DNA from 3 places in the Paenibacillus segetis genome. Region 3 is predicted to be linked to each of the others. Evidence: riboswitches for the same ligand, from Rfam matches in the RefSeq annotation. Region 3 holds a riboswitch; each other region holds the start of a gene.
The links. A riboswitch is a leader RNA that binds a small molecule or an ion and turns the genes downstream of it on or off. The one in region 3 is predicted to bind cyclic di-GMP.
Positions count from the first base shown of each region.

Region 1 (5,544 bases), on a different contig from region 3:
ACGCCGTCCATATCAAAAATAAATGCTTGTAACATGCCCTTCACTCCTTCTCCCCGTACCAGGGGGTACCTAAATGAACTACTGTTCAAAACTATGATAACATGGAGAAACTAGCATGGATAGCGCCCTTTGATTGATGAGTTATTAACAATATCGAAGATTTCATCTAATGATTCAATAATGTAATCTGGCTGAATATCTTGGTTCCATTGCTGCTGGTCTCGATTTATCCAACAAGTTGTCATTCCTGCTCTCTTGGCACCAATTACATCGGAGGTAGTATCACCGATATGTATGATTTTGCTCGGCTCAATATCATAATGTTGAATGACTTCTTTGAACATCCTATTGTCTTGATCATTCTTATAGGATTGATACTGTTCTGAAGCAAACAATGGAATAGAATAGTTCTTATAAAATTCAGGTAACATCATAATGTCCGTATCACTAACAATGCAAACTTGAAACTCCTTGATTAATCGCTTCAGGACATCTTCTGTCTCCTCATATAGTTTTGACAACCTATGCTCCTGAAATAAAATCTCTACAGCAACAGAGCTATCATACGAAATATGATGCTGTGCAAATATTCGCTCAAAGCTACCTCTGTATATATCACTCGTAAGAACGAATTCCCTCAACCTTCTTGCCTCAGTCGCTACCGAATAGTAATGTTCCAGTAATGTACGACCGTATTCACTAGCCAACTCAGATGTATATGTATCTTGGAGGATCCTCTTCCAAACCTGTTCCTTGCGACTATCTACATTCACCAAGGTTTGAAACATATCCAGACTAATCACTTCAAATCGACTCATACTCCTACTCCCAACAATATTAAATATCTAAAATATAAAAAAACGTCATTTCCTTAGTCATATTCACCACCTCAAATGGTGATCATGACTTCGAAACTGACGCCTACTTCTATAAGTTTGCGGATCGCTTCTGTCCATACATTAACTCCGCTTCATTATAATAACTGTGTTTGTCTTCATTATATACAGAATAGCTGCCTTTTCCTAAACGTTTAGCTTGATACATCGCCATATCTGCTTCTTTAAGCAATTCTGAACGTTTGGCCTTACCCTTTACACTTAAGCTGATGCCAATGCTACCAGCTATAGATACCTTACGCCCCTGAATAACAAATGGTTTACTTAATTTATCTAACACTCGCGCTGCTAAACTTTCAGCTTCTTCGAGGTTGGCATTCACCATCATAATGACAAATTCATCCCCACCAATTCGGAATACTTGCTTATTCTGCTGATTAAATTGTTGAAGGTAAAGACCGACCTCTCTAAGCAGCAAGTCACCGGCTTGATGTCCAAAAGTGTCGTTGATATCTTTGAAGTGATCTAAATCGAGGAATAGAGCAGCAAGTGTTCCCTTCCCAGAATATTTGGCCCAGAAACGATCTAACCCATTACGGTTAAATACTCCAGTCATCTTATCAAGATACGCTAGCTTTCTAAGTACTTTTCTTTCCATTAACAACACTCTTAAAATGAATAAGAAACATAACAAAATTATTATGATTAGAAAGAGTAAGAGAATCATTTCTACAACTCCTAGCACAATTAGTCACTTAACCTAGTACTATCATAGAGGAGGAAATCTCATATCTAATACTATTTCGACAAAAGCTAGATTATTCCTTTTATTCAGGATAAAAAAGTTTAACTTTCCTCTCAATCCAAAAATAGGAAATTGATTAACTCTTTTTATAGAAATTCCCGAGCCTGTAACCGACAAAAAAGCCTTGAACGCTTGTTCAAGGCTTCTACTATATATTTATTAATATGTTTTGGAGACCGAGTACTTGGATGCTTCTTTGATCATCGTAAAGGCTGTCTTGCTGTCTTTCAATCCTGCATCAACCGTTGTATCCACGATAACCCATTTGTTATTTAAATATACCTCATTCCAAGAATGATACGATTTCACATAATTTGAAGTACCCATAACTAGCTTAGTAGGGATGTCTACACTCCGCAGCATCGCTGCAAATAGAGCAGAATAGCCGTAACAGATATCTTTCTTGGATGATAAGGTATGATCGATTTCAGGAAGATAATCTGTGGACACGTTAGCTGCTAAATTATCATCATATTTGATATTGCTAATTACGTAATTATAGATAACTTTTACCTTGTCAGCATCCGAATTTAAGTTCTTCGTTAACTCTTTCGCCTTGTGAACCGCTTGATCTGAATCATTCCACTTCACGTTCTGAACTGAATTCAAGTACACCATCTTACTATCACTCAGCTTAAGTGTGACCGTGTCCTTATTCACAACTTGATATTTATCTCCACTGACTTGTTCCAATACACTAACGGTATATTCACCATTGCCTAATTGTAGTGGAAAAGACTCTGCTTGCTTGCCCGATGATAGATTGTACGAATATTTATCCTGACCTTTAACGATTAAGAGTTTTGTCTTAACCGTAGCCTTCACATCGTAATCTACACTAATGACACCTTTGTTAATCTCTGATTCATTTAGCCATGAACTAGCTGCTGCTTGTACTGTTGTCCCATTAAACAATGGAGATACTATCAAAAGTACAGCTATAAATAGAATAAACTTTCGCATAAATAAAACTCCCTTCGGTGGCCAGGCTGCCATCTTCATTAGAAGGCCCTATAGCTTTGCGTCCCTATCTTTCGATAGGTTTGCCATTATCGTATAAAGTTCTATTATCAATCAAACAAAAAAAGCCTGATTCTCCGGTAACTGGCTGCCATCCATACGGGAAGGCCCTATAGCTTTGCGTCCCTACCTTTCGATAGGTTTGCCATTATCTGAATAGCTTTTGATAGTTTCATAGTATCATAAATTCCAATTATTACAATAGGAATCTATCAAAAAAATTCACCGTTTGCACACATTTATAGAGTTATAGAGAGGCTAAACCGATGAAGCACTCGCAATTTTTACCGGATACATTCTTGAGAATAAGAGTCTTGCAATCGGTCCAACAATGAGCAGCTGTAATGGTAGTGCGAAAATAAAGTTTTTACCTATGTTAGAAATATAGGCTCCAGGTAACCCTGATGAAAACCCTAAATGGGTAACTGCACCGTAAAACGACATGAAGAGTACCATACCACACACCATTAATAGTGAAGTAAGTATTATTCTTTTAAACAAAGGATCATTGTCACGCATCATTTTGTGTACAATTCCTTTGGCTACCTTCCCAACAACAAATATTTCAAGAAGTAATGCAACCACTAACGTTGGAATATAGCCAATTAATACATCTTTAATGACTTCGCTAGAGAATCCCTTTATCAATATCACATTATAAATACTCATTCCCAACACCATCAAAGCACACATCATCAGTGTAAATACAAAGTCTTCTTTCTTATTTTTTCCCAAGACTAAAAACCCCTTTGTAAATGTAATTTTGTCAACTTGGTTTACATTATCACAAGAGGGGTTTTTACGTCAACTTAGTTGACAATATATTTTTTGTACTCTATACTATCAAAAAAAACACACGGGAGATATTTTAATGAAGGACTATATACAGCATTTAAATCTAATAGATTTACTCAGTGAAAAGCATACCTTTCTAAGAAAAAAGATCGCTGAATTGAGTGATAACGAAATTAACAAAACTGAAAATCACATCTTAGCTATGTTAGAAGTGTACGAAAAACTTTCCATTGCTGAATTGAGCAGAATAATCGGTATATCTAGACAAGGCACACATAAATATGTGCAGGGTTTACTAGCTCGCGAATATGTTCAGGTGTTAGATGTTGAAGGTAATTTGCGCGATAAGCATATTGTTCTCACCTCTAAAGGTGTGGAGTGTTGCGAGAGATTACTCATAGTTAAGCAACAGCTTATTCAGCAAATAGAAGACAAAATTGGCAAGGAACATACCCAATTTCTCAAAGATATTTTAAAACAAGACTGGATTTAATAACCTATCCTATTAACGAATACATGATCCAAGCTACAAATGGCCCTACACAAGAGCCCACAATTGCGCATACGGTCATGGCAACTGAACTCATCGATACGGACTCTTCCCCATATTCTAGCGCTTTAGCCGTACCTAGTGCATGAGAAGCCGTACCTAAACCAATCCCAATTCCTACTGAACTTTTGATTCTAAAGAGTCTCATAATATATGGCCCGCCAATTGCTCCGGTAAATCCAGCAATCATCACGAACACAGAAGTTAAGGAAGACTCCCCACCGAGATTGCTAGAGATCTGTATGGCTACAGGTGTTGTAATGGATTTAGGCAATATGGAGAGGACATACAATTTCGAGAACCCAAATGCCAAAGCCAATAGGATTCCACTAAACATTCCTACGAGTAAACCTATGATTGTCCCCCCGAGGATAGCAGGAAGATTGTGACGCAGCACATGACGTTGCTTATATAAAGGGTACGCTAGTGATACGACAGCAGGCCCTAGTAATTTATTAATCCATTGACCACCTATCATATAAGTATCATACGGAATCTCAAAATATAGAAGCAGCACAACAACGGCAAAAGTCGCCGTTAGTGCTGGCAAGAGCACAGGAATATGAAATCTTTTGTATATACTCGACATGACCAAATAAATAGCTACATTTAGTAGAACAATCCCAGCTGCAATAACAAACATTATGATTCGTTCCCCTTTTCTCTCTTACTCTTCTTACTCAACAGAGCTAGCCAGTGGCTGAAATGAGCTGCTACCACCATCGTTAATACGCTACTCACAATAAGAATACCGATTAACAATAATCCTCTTCCACTGAAAATATCCATATGATTTACAATGCCAGCTGTGGCAGGAATAAAAAATAACGGAAGGTATGCTAACACCGCAGTCGAGCCATCTTCGATCCACTTTACTGGTACGATCTTACACAGTAATAAAACAAAGAGTAATAATAACCCTACGATGCTTCCGGGAATCGGAAGATGAAGAAGTTGTTGTAGATACTCACCTAACAGAGAAAATAAATACAAAAACAAAACTTGGGCAATGATGCGCAAAATTCTCATGACGTAAAGTCCCTTCATTAATAAAATAAACCTATTCGAAAAAAGGCTGACTCTACTAGAGTACAGAGAGTTCAAGATTTTTTCAATCTATTAAGACACAAAGGGCCGTGAAATCACAACTAGAGTTGAGATTCACGGCCTAAATATTTTCCAGATTTTTTATTATAAGGTGCGATCACCCTTTTTCTATACTAGGGGTTACAAATAGGATTACTTCGCTGCTAACGGTTTCTTCCACAACCCCAGAATCAGTCCTGAGATGACCGAACCGATGATAACAGCCAATAGGAACAGTAATGCATGACTTGAAAGAGCGGCTACGAAGATCCCACCATGCGGTGCTGGGACGTTAATATTCCACAGTTGAGTGAGACCACCAGCAACGGCAGAACCCAGGATACAGGAAGAAAGTACACGAAGCGGATCAGCAGCGGCGAATGGAATCGCTCCTTCGGTAATGAATGACAGCCCAAGCACATAATTGGTTAATCCTGATTTGCGTTCCGATT
Region 1 is NZ_BMFT01000001.1:1,255,671-1,261,214, reverse strand. It holds gene IEW05_RS05560 (HAD family hydrolase) at 1-35, opposite strand, end outside; gene IEW05_RS05555 (HAD family hydrolase) at 111-818, opposite strand; gene IEW05_RS05550 (GGDEF domain-containing protein) at 928-1,494, opposite strand; gene IEW05_RS05545 (transglutaminase-like domain-containing protein) at 1,801-2,604, opposite strand; cyclic di-GMP riboswitch class I at 2,618-2,699, opposite strand; cyclic di-GMP riboswitch class I at 2,738-2,818, opposite strand; gene IEW05_RS05540 (DUF2798 domain-containing protein) at 2,920-3,396, opposite strand; gene IEW05_RS05535 (MarR family winged helix-turn-helix transcriptional regulator) at 3,533-3,949, shown strand; gene IEW05_RS05530 (LrgB family protein) at 3,954-4,649, opposite strand; gene IEW05_RS05525 (CidA/LrgA family protein) at 4,649-5,035, opposite strand; gene IEW05_RS05520 (PTS fructose transporter subunit IIABC) at 5,246-5,544, opposite strand, start outside.
Region 1: another riboswitch for cyclic di-GMP. It lies ahead of IEW05_RS05545 (transglutaminase-like domain-containing protein); the one in region 3 lies ahead of IEW05_RS18205 (glycosyl hydrolase family 28-related protein).

Region 2 (5,544 bases), on a different contig from region 3:
TCTGTCAGGAGGTGTCACGGGTCTCGTTCATATCTCGGAAATCGCCGACAATTATGTTAAAGATGTCAACGATCATCTGAAGATAGGCGACGCGGTTACCGTGAAGGTAATTAATGTCGATAAGGACGGCAAGATCGGGCTATCCATTAAGCAAACCGTAGACAAACCAGTAGAGGCTGCTAGACCGCCTCGTGCACCGAGACCTGATCGACCGTCAGGCGGAAGAGATGGAGACCGTCCAAGTGGTGGCGGCGGTGGTGGAGGATTTAACCGGGATCGGGGAGGACGTTCATTCAAACCCCCAGCTGGTAAAGCTACCTTTGAAGATAAAGTGTCACGCTTCCTCAAGGATAGCGAAGAACGCATTTCTTCACTGAAGAAGAATACGGAAGGCAAACGCGGAGGTCGCGGAGCCAAACGAATGTAATCCCCCAATCATATATTAAACCCACCGTAGGCAATCGTGATTGCCTACGGTTTTTTTGTGTGCTTTTCTTTTATTTCAAATAGATTAGGAGAAACTTTGGACATGTATCGCCGAGCTCATGTTTTTTTTGTCGTCTTCCTTCTTTTGCCGACAGGTTATTACGCATTTCCAGTAATCTCAAGTTGAAACGCTGATGATTCTCTAGCGAAGCGGCACAAATCTGTACGAACATAGGAGCGTATCATGAGATGCAGGTACAGAGTGGGCCTGTGTTCGCCCCGTTTCGTAATCCTCTCTCAATTTGTCGGAAATTTCTTTACTAGTGGTACCGACATCTGACAAACTTTCCATCGCCGCCCTCCTATAATGGGACATACTTACAAAAATTAGAAAAGGCGGTGCGAAAGACGATGGAGAAGAGGAATGTCATCTCATTCCCAGGGATGAAGAAAGCTAAGGAGCCAATCGGTATCACATGGCGGACTAGATGGACAAGCATACCCATCGTAAAGAAGTGGAGCTTGGTCTTTGCGGCAAATAAATGGAACGGATTATTGTTATTCATGGGATTTTTACTTGGTAAAGCAACGATTCTAGGAGAGTTATCTCCTTTTGCTGCGGCTTTCTTCGCTGTCCTTGTGTTTATGCGCCGAGATATTCTCTTCTTGGCCGGTGCCTCGATGATCGCCGGAGCTATATTTGCACCTGTAACTGGTCATCACGTCATTGTCATTGCCGCAGAACTCATCATATTCTATTTGATTTATAAAGGAGTAGCATCATTCGATCGAGCCGATATTTCTTATGCGCCGCTCATGGTGTTTACTTCCACGTTTTTTGTAGGATTAGTTGGAGCCATTATTGGCCCTTCCTTGAGCTGGTATGCCATGACCATGATCGTAATGGATGCTGTATTAAGCTTTGTGCTTACGCTCGTGTTCATTCAGGCGCTGCCTATTCTTACTTACCGCAAAAAAAACTATCAACTTCGGAATGAAGAAATACTTTGCCTCGTTATTCTACTTGCTTCTGTAATGACCGGATCAGTCGGATGGTCGGTGAATGATTTATCTATCGAACATGTGATGTCGAGATATTTAATTCTTATATTTGCGTTAGTTGGCGGAGCGCCACTAGGTGCTTCTGTTGGTGTAGTAACAGGATTGATCCTTAGTTTGGCTGATACATCGGCGCTATATCAAATGAGCTTACTGGCCTTTTCCGGAATGTTGGCCGGAATGCTGCGTGAGGGACGTAAATGGGCAGTGGGCTTCGGAATGCTTCTAGGCTCCTCGATCTTGTCCATTTATCTCACGGGTCCAGCCGATGTCATGTCCTCAACATGGGAAAGTTGTGTTGCCGTTGGGCTGTTTCTTTTGACACCGAAAAGCATGATAAGCGTCATCTCCAAGTATGTACCTGGCACGCAAGATCATATGAATACTCAACATGAGTATGCGAAAAGGGTGCGAGATATTACTGCTGAGAGGGTAACGAAATTCTCGCATGTATTTAAACAGTTATCGCATAGCTTTGGAGTGGTCGCAAGCTCTGGTGAGCTAGCCAAGCGGAATGAAGACATGGATCATTTCATGAACTCCGTAACGGAAGGTGTGTGTGGGAGCTGTTTTCGCCGGAATTCTTGCTGGGAAGGTAAGTTCTATCAAACCTATAAATATATGACCGATATGATGACGTTGGTTGAAGAAAAGCCAGGTTTAAATAAAGAACAGATTCCTCCAAAGTGGAATAAAATTTGCTCCAAAACAGAACAAGTACTTGAAGTGATGAAACGGGAATACGATCTCTATCAACATGATATGCATTGGAAGCGGCAAATATACGATAGTCGCCAGCTTGTGGCAGAGCAGTTGTCCGGTGTCTCTCAGGTCATGGAGGATCTGGCCAAAGAGATTAAGCGGGAAGGTCAGGCGATGTACAAGCAGGAGGAACAGATTAGAGAAGCGCTAGAAAAGATGGGATTATCCATCCATAGTATCGATATTGTAAATCTAGATCATGGGAATGTGGAGATTGAAATTGTCCACGCTTATACTCGTGGGTTCGACGAGTGCCGGAAGATTATTGCTCCACTACTATCGGATATTCTTGTTGAACATATTGCCGTCATAAGTGAGTCTTCTTTGGGCGGAAGGGAGGGACTTGCTTGTGTGACGTTTGGCTCGGCCAAGACGTATGAGATTACGACAGGAGTAGCGGGTACAGCTAAAGGTGGGGATTTATTGTCCGGTGATAGCTTTAGTGCAATGGAACTTGGAAATGGTACTTATGCGGTAGCCATCAGTGATGGCATGGGTAATGGGGAGCGAGCAAGAATTGAGAGTAGCACGGCACTGAACATTCTTGAACAATTGCTGCAGTCGGGGATGGATGAGACACTTGCCATCAAGTCGGTTAACTCTATTTTAATGTTGCGTTCGCCGGACGAAATTTATGCTACCGTTGACCTGGCGCTAATTGATGAATATTCTGCTCGAACGACGTTTATGAAGATTGGTTCGTCTCCAAGCTTCATCAAACGGGGGCAAGAGGTTATCCCTGTATCGGCTAGCAACTTACCTATCGGAATCATTCAGGATATCGAAATTGATTTGGTAACCTTGCAATTATACCCTGGAGACACGCTGATCATGATGACCGATGGGATTTATGATGCTCCAGGTCATGCGGTAAATAAAGAACTGTGGATCAAACGATTGATCCAAGAAATTCATGAAGAGAATCCGCAGGAGATGGCAGACCGTCTGCTAGATTCTGTGATTCGGTACCAGCAAAATGTTATCTTAGATGATATGACTGTTGTTGTGGTCAAAGTGGATCACTTAAGACCGCAATGGGCAACGCTGAACATTCCAGGGATTAGCACGCTGGAGCGGCCTCGTACCGTAAGTTAGCGTACCAACTCGTGTTAGAAATTTAACATAAGTAGTTCAGATAATATTAAATATGGAATAGTTTGGAACATTGTAGTAATATAGCACTATGTTTCTTTTTCTGGGTAATTATTTCTATTTATTCTCAAATGAATAACTATTACGGCAAAACTACTGAAAAGTAGTGACGCAAAGCTATAGGGACTTCCTACCTACTCATGTAGAAGATGTCAGCCAGTTGCCAAAAAATTGGTGATCTATGGTGTTGCTTACTATGGATCATCTTTTTTTATGCCTTGGAGAGAGAAACGTCATCGTGTTTGAAGAGATTAAGCTTCGGGCGCTGGATTAAAATATAGATCAGCAGAGAGAGCTAAGGAGCAAATGCCTATGAATACCCTACTGTTATCAGAGAAGACGAAAGATTATTGGCTCAATGAGTTTAAACCCCCTTTATCCGGATGGAGTCTGTTCACTGATTATCCCAAACATCTCTCGGTTAGAGAGATACAGCGTTCCACTTATGTATTGGACGTAAGCAGAGAGCAAATGAACGATATTCAAAGACATTTCGATCTGCACATATGGATGCTGACCTGTTATTTTGTTTTCCTTTTTAGAATGAGTGGAGAAGGAGATCAGATTGTTGGAGTAAGCGGAAATGATGGAGAAGTGATACCGCTGCGGATGATCATGGATGGAAATACCTCCTTCCGCAAGATGTATAGGCAGGTATCAGTCAAACTTAAAATGAACCGGAATTCCCGTCTCCCCCTCAATGAAATTGAGTACATAACCCAGTATTCGCCCATCCTAGAAACCATATATGGAGTAGACAATACTTATGCGCACAGTTGCTTGAACTGGCATGTGAACAAAGCTGATGAACAATGGACTTTAGATATTTCGTATCATAAGTACTTGTTCAAAGAGAGCACGATCCGCAAGTTTGCAACCCATTACCAAAGTATTGTTCAAGCCTCATTAGTGGATGACGATATTGCGGTAGCAAGTATTCCGATTCTGACCGAAGAAGATGAGGATGCTTATGATGCGCTTAATGATACAGCTAAAGCGCTGCCTGTAAACTTGGACATTCCTGCTATGCTAAGGGATACGGTCCGTCGTTTTCATGATCGCATTGCTCTATCGTCCGGTCAGCAAAAGCTCACGTATGGCAGGCTGGACGCTTTATCTAATCAAGTGGCACAGATGTTAAGACAGCGTGGTTTATCTAAAGGTGGATTTGTCACTATCTTCATGGAACGGAGTATCGAGGCAGTGATTGCGATACTCGGAGTTCTAAAAGCCGGGGGGGCTTATATCCCGCTTGATCCCGAGCACCCTGATGCTCGAAATGCTTATATTATTTCCGATACAGACAGTTATATTGTAATTACAAAGGAATGCTATACTCCGAGGTTAGTGACGCTGTTGGATGGAAGAGACTTAGACGATGTTGTTTTTTGCTTGGATACAGGGGGACTTGATCTATATCCAGAGGATCCTTGTAGCGTTTCTCTTACAGGTGATGACGTAGCATACGTTCTCTACACCTCTGGTACTACGGGTAAACCGAAGGGCGTCTTAATTCCCCACGTTGGTGTTATTAATCTTGCCGCTGATACGATGAATCATTTGCAGTTGAATGAGCAGGATGTCATTTTGCAGTATTCTACCTTCAGCTTTGGCGCTTCGGTATACGACATATTCAGTTCTCTTTGTAGCGGTTCAAGATTACATTTATTGACGAGTAAAGAGCGTTATTCGGTGGAAATGTTCACCTTGGCGGTTCAGTACACGAGGGCAACGCGGATTGGTATTTTGCCAACGGTGTTTTTTAATCAATTGTCCACTTATCTAAGTGATGAAGATGCGCGGAAGTACGTCAGAGTCAAGAGCTTTGTTATTGGCGGTGAGGTATTAACTGGAGAGGTTGTGCGGGCATTCCAACAGAAACTTCATCACAGTCCGATTATTGTAAATGCTTATGGGTCGACAGAGGCCTCCGTTGTGACGACGACGCATACTATTGATTATATTGTACCTGAATACACCTCGAGCATTTGTATCGGTGAGCCGATTACAAACTACGAGGTACTCATTGTGAACGAACATAACCAGCCTTGTCCGAAGAACGTTATGGGTGAGCTATTGATCCATTCAGTTGGATTAGCTAAGGGGTATCTTAACGAACCGGGGCTGACCGAGAAAGGTTTTGTT
Region 2 is NZ_BMFT01000007.1:24,287-29,830, reverse strand. It holds gene IEW05_RS24460 (S1 domain-containing RNA-binding protein) at 1-427, shown strand, start outside; gene IEW05_RS24455 (hypothetical protein) at 629-778, opposite strand; gene spoIIE (stage II sporulation protein E) at 838-3,342, shown strand; cyclic di-GMP riboswitch class I at 3,476-3,567, shown strand; gene IEW05_RS24445 (non-ribosomal peptide synthetase family protein) at 3,712-5,544, shown strand, end outside.
Region 2: another riboswitch for cyclic di-GMP. It lies ahead of IEW05_RS24445 (non-ribosomal peptide synthetase family protein); the one in region 3 lies ahead of IEW05_RS18205 (glycosyl hydrolase family 28-related protein).

Region 3 (5,544 bases):
TTAAACGGGTTCTGGAGCTTTACGCTAGTCCCTTGCTGCGTGAAGAAATCGGTAAGCGACGGGATCTGTTAACGGAGAAATATTCCGTATTGAAAGTGTTAAATGAAGTTACTCCTATATATATGGAGGCTGTTTTCAAATCACAAGACAGCTCCATAACAATTAATGAGCGAGGTGGGTTAGGGCTATGAAGACGATTATGACGATTGTTGGTGCACGCCCCCAGTTTGTAAAGGCTGCTCCGGTATCCAGAGAATTAAGGAAACGATATAAGGAAGTCTTGGTGAATACAGGTCAGCACTATGATCATAATATGGCGGGAATCTTTTTTGAGGAGCTTCATATCCCACGTCCCGATTACGATTTAGGTGTCGGTTCTGCGTCTCACGGTAAGCAAACGGGCGATATATTGATCAAAATAGAGCGATTGATTGAGGAAACGAAACCTTCTGCTGTTCTAGTATATGGGGATACCAACTCTACTTTGGCTGGATCTCTAGCGGCGAGTAAGCTTCATATTCCACTGTTTCATATTGAGGCGGGGTTGCGAAGCTATGATAAAGAGATGCCTGAGGAGATTAATAGAATCCTAACTGATCATGTGTCTACTTTGTTGTTTGCCCCTACGGAATCGGCTGTAAGAAATTTACAGGCTGAAAATATCACGAAGGGTGTGCATTTGGTAGGTGATGTCATGTACGATGCTGTACTACATAACTATAATCTTACAGAAGAAAAGTACAAGCTAGATACATTTGGGGTACATCAAGGGAACTACTATCTTAGCACGATACATCGAGCTGGTAACACGGATGACCCTGCGCGATTGCAAGCCATTATTCATTCGCTCTTGGCTCTTAATGAGACAGTATTATTTCCGATTCACCCACGGACTGAGAAAATGTTGAGAGATTTGAAATTGATAGAAAAGGATGCAACCTCGGGTAATATTCGATTTATACCTCCCGTTTCATATTTGGAAATGTTGCTGTTGGAGCGCCATGCTAAAGCCATTATCACGGACTCTGGAGGCGTTCAAAAGGAAGCGTACTTCGCTAAAGTTCCTTGTTTTACATTGCGTAATGAGACGGAGTGGGTTGAGACTGTTGAGAGTGGGTGGAACACATTAGTTGATCCATTAACAATGGACTTGAATGCCATCATTTCTGCCCATCAATGCGGACCCTATATCGACAATTTATACGGTGATGGAAAAGCTTCTGTTAGTATCGTGAAACAAATCTATGATTATTTAGGGTAATTGTATATTTTAGGGTTTATATATAGAAATTTTAAAAAATAGGTTTGCAGATTCATAGATTACATGCTACTATTTATCCATAGATTACTAATTTTATTACACCTGATATGTCGAAATGGCAAACTATGTGAAAGCATAGGACGCAAAACTAGAGGGGCTTCGTGAGAAATCACATGCTAGCCAGTTTCCAAAACGCTCAGGTTCTGTTTTTGAGGAACCTTTGACATGACAAATGTTAATGAGGTTCTTTTTTTCTTTCTACGAAATAATTTTTGAAGCTAGTAATTTCAAATTGAATATGAAAGCTACGAAATGGCAAACCGCATGAAAGTGTGGGACGCAAAACTAAAGGGGCTTCGTGAGAGATCACATGCCAGCCAGTTCCCGAAAGTTTTCAGGATGAAACTGAGAAGATCCTGGAACAGGGATCTTCTTATTTTTTTATCCATATTGAATTTGGAGTGATTGATATGATGAATCGTTATTTTAAGAGAATAGCTGTAATAGCAATTACCATAATGATCAGCATATTTTATAGTACTCCTGGTTATACAGTTCAAGCCTCAGCGGGCTCGAATCAGAATATAATCAATGTGAAGGACCACGGTGCTAAGGGAGATGGACGTAGTGATGATACGGCGGCCATTCAACAAATACTAGATTCTGTAGATGGCAACGGGGCGACGGTATATTTTCCAAAAGGAACTTATATGATTAATCCTTCAAAGACTTTACTAGTTAATAGTTTAACGAAGATACTTGGCGATGGTACAAGCTCGATCATCAAAGCCAACGATAATAACTTTGGCTGGGAACTGATGCGGCTACATGGACATGATATTGAAATCGAAGGTATCGTTCTGGATGGTAATATGGCTGTGAATCGTATATTGGTTATTGACCCGGGCAGCTCAGCAATCAAAGTGAGTAATAGTATCCTTTCAAATGCAACTCATAGCAAAGATTCGCAGAGTGAATATTATACGGGAATTGTGACGGGGGTTATGATATACGGCAACACGGATCGTATTACGATAGACAATACGGAAGTGAGTCATATCTCGGCGGTGAACTTAACAGCGGATAGTCTTATTGCAAGGGGAATATACGTAACGACATCATGGGGATCGAACGAAAAAGTAGGGACTAACGTATCTATTACGAATTCTCATATCCATCATATTGGTCCTGCTGATGATGGTGATGGAATTTATTATGAAGATAGAAATCTTGAGAATGATAAGGCTCAAGACACAAATAGTCTAATTGCTAACAACGTATTTGATAACAATGCGAAACGTGCTATTAAGCTTTATGCACAAGGTATTACGGTTAGAGATAATCGTATCGTTAATTCATATCTGAAGAACAACTATTATTATGCTGGAAATGATAAAGGCAAGCAGGCTCCTGATATGTATGCGGGTATAAGCGTATATGGATCTAACAATACAATCAAGAATAATACGATTGGTGGCGTAGGAAGTTATTATGCTGCAATCGAAGTGAGTTCCTGGCAAACGGTTAATAACGTAAAGATTGACGGTAACCAAATTACAATGGGAGCTAAGAGTTCTACTGTTGGAACTACGGCTATTCGATTAGGGAACACTAAAGACTTTAGTATCGTTAACAATCAAATTGAGAACGCCGATAAAGGGATTTGGACCTGGCAAAATGCTGAGAAGGGATCCATCGTCGGCAATGTGATTCAAGCCACACAAGGCGGTATCGATTTAACAACATATGTGGAGAATTGTACTCAAAAGAATATTGTTCTTCGTAACAATACAATTAAGGGCAAAGCCTTTAACGTTCAATTGGCTAAGACGAACGTCAATGTAGAAGTGATCAGTTAATCTAGCTAGTTTTATAGTAAAGACTCTTTTTCGAGATTAATCGAAAAAGGGTCTTTTTTGTCATATAATTCTAGTGAAATTGGTTATTTTATATAATTAGAGAAATATAATATAAAAAGGAAAAAAGAGGATTCCAAGTATTCTATTTTGTGTTAATATAAGTATGAATTCCAGGTGACTTTTATCCTAGACAATGAAGTGTGGGGAGCTTTTTTGCATAAAATTTTATGCATTGATTCGTTCGGTAACTGGAGTAACTTTAGTTTGAGGTGAATAAACATTTGGAGATCTTTAATCTAGTGCGGGTAATTGGTCGGCATTTTATTGCGTTTGGATTTACGCTTCTATTGTGTGTGGGGGGCGTTTTTTTAGTTAATAGCATGGTTAAACCGCAATATCTGGCAACTGCTAGTCTTGTTGCGACCATTGCTTCGAACGAATCAGGGACGTATAACGAATTTTTGGCAAGCCAAATGTTAACCAAGACTTATGAAGATGCGATACAGAGTCGTTTTATTGCAATCGAAGCACAGAAGAAGTTGGAGACTTCCGAAACCGTCTTTGAACTTCTTAAGCGAGTTACGGTCAGAACAGATCCAGGAACTTTGGTCATTTTGTTATCTGCTACTCATGATAATCCTAAGGATGCCGTAGCAATTGCCAATGCATTCGCTGAATCGTTTATTGAGAAATCAAGGAAAATTGTGCAGAGCGCGAATGTAATTGTGTTGGATTATGCCAACATGGAGGATGCATCCATACCAGTAAGTCCCAAGAAACTATTTAATTTAGCGATAGGAAGCTTTATTGGCCTTTTTGCAGGCCTTAGCGTTGCACTTTTCTTGGAAAAAAGAAGGTCCTTACATAAGAGTTCTCGCAAAGATAAAACGGACAACATTTATAGTTAATATATTGACGAACAAAGCATATATTCTGTGATGGGGTTGAGGGCGATTATGATTCATTTTGCTATTGTGGGCTGCGGTCATATTGCAAATAAGCATATTGAGGCCATTGCTATGACTGAAGGGGCTAAGTTGGCTGCACTTTGTGATACGAATATAGCAAGGCTTTCTGAACTGAAGGAAAGGAATAATGTTCCTGTATTCTCTAACATGACAGATATGCTGGAGCAAGAACTTCCAATCGATGTCGTATGTATTTGTACTCCAAGCGGATTACATACTGGGCTAGCGGTAGAAGCGGCAAATGCAGGTAAGCATCTCGTGATCGAGAAGCCGATGGCATTAACTCTGGATGATGTCGATGCAATAACCCAGGCTGTGCGAAGAAATGGAGTAAAGGCAACAGTTGTTCATCCAAATCGGTATCGCCCAGCTATTCGATATTTGCAGGATGCATTAAGTCGGGATGCGTTCGGCAAGCTTAGCCACGTGAACGTGGCTGTGCGATGGAACCGGGGTCAGGCTTATTATGATCAAGCCTCCTGGAGAGGAACGCATGCGATGGATGGCGGAGTATTGATGAATCAAGCGATTCATAGTTTGGATTTATTAATTTGGTTGTTTGGTCCAGTGGCTGAGATCAAGTCATTTGTAGATACGCGGATTCGTGATATTGAAGCTGAGGACACGGCAGTTGCCGTACTTAGATTTAGTAATGGCATTCTCGGTATTGTTGAGGCTACCACAACCATTTATGAACAAAACTTAGAAGAAACTATTTCTGTTTTTGGTGAGAATGGATATGCAGTTATTGGTGGCAGAACGGCAAATTGGATCAAACAATGGAAGAGTGCCTCCATAACGGAAGAGGAAATTAATCGAGTAATTCAAGAGGTAGATTTAGATCCGTTTGGGGTTTCAGGCCATCAGCGTATTATAGAAAATCTAGTCCATGCGATTCAAGAGGGTATAGAACCTGATATTACGTTAGAAGACGGCCGGGAGGCAGTCAAGTTGGTGGTTGACATCGTCTCGAAGGGCAAAGCGGAGTTGTATTGTTAATAAGATCGGGGGATATCCATGAATAGAGAAGTGTTCAAAACTCATGATCTTAGCGCAGAACTAATGAACAAATTACATAATAAAGCGGCAGTGATTGGGGTTATCGGTCTTGGTTATGTCGGATTACCGTTGGCGGTTGAAAAAGCGAAAGCAGGTTACCATGTCATTGGTTTCGATGTTCAGGAGCAAAAAGTCAACATGGTGAACAGTGGATACAATTACATTGGGGATGTCATCGATGAGGATTTGAGAGGTATGGTCGATAGTGGACTTCTAGAGGCTACTTTAGATTATTCATTTTTAAGTACGGTGGATACGGTGGCCATTTGTGTACCTACACCTCTTGATATTTATCAGCAACCCGACACCAGCTATGTAGAGAAATCAACACAGGAAATTGCAAAATATCTTCATCCTGGCATGCTGATTGTATTGGAGAGTACGACATATCCAGGAA
Region 3 is NZ_BMFT01000002.1:447,116-452,659, forward strand. It holds gene IEW05_RS18195 (glycosyltransferase family 4 protein) at 1-191, shown strand, start outside; gene wecB (non-hydrolyzing UDP-N-acetylglucosamine 2-epimerase) at 188-1,261, shown strand; cyclic di-GMP riboswitch class I at 1,369-1,453, shown strand; cyclic di-GMP riboswitch class I at 1,566-1,650, shown strand; gene IEW05_RS18205 (glycosyl hydrolase family 28-related protein) at 1,732-3,120, shown strand; gene IEW05_RS18210 (YveK family protein) at 3,501-4,028, shown strand; gene IEW05_RS18215 (Gfo/Idh/MocA family protein) at 4,077-5,087, shown strand; gene IEW05_RS18220 (nucleotide sugar dehydrogenase) at 5,106-5,544, shown strand, end outside.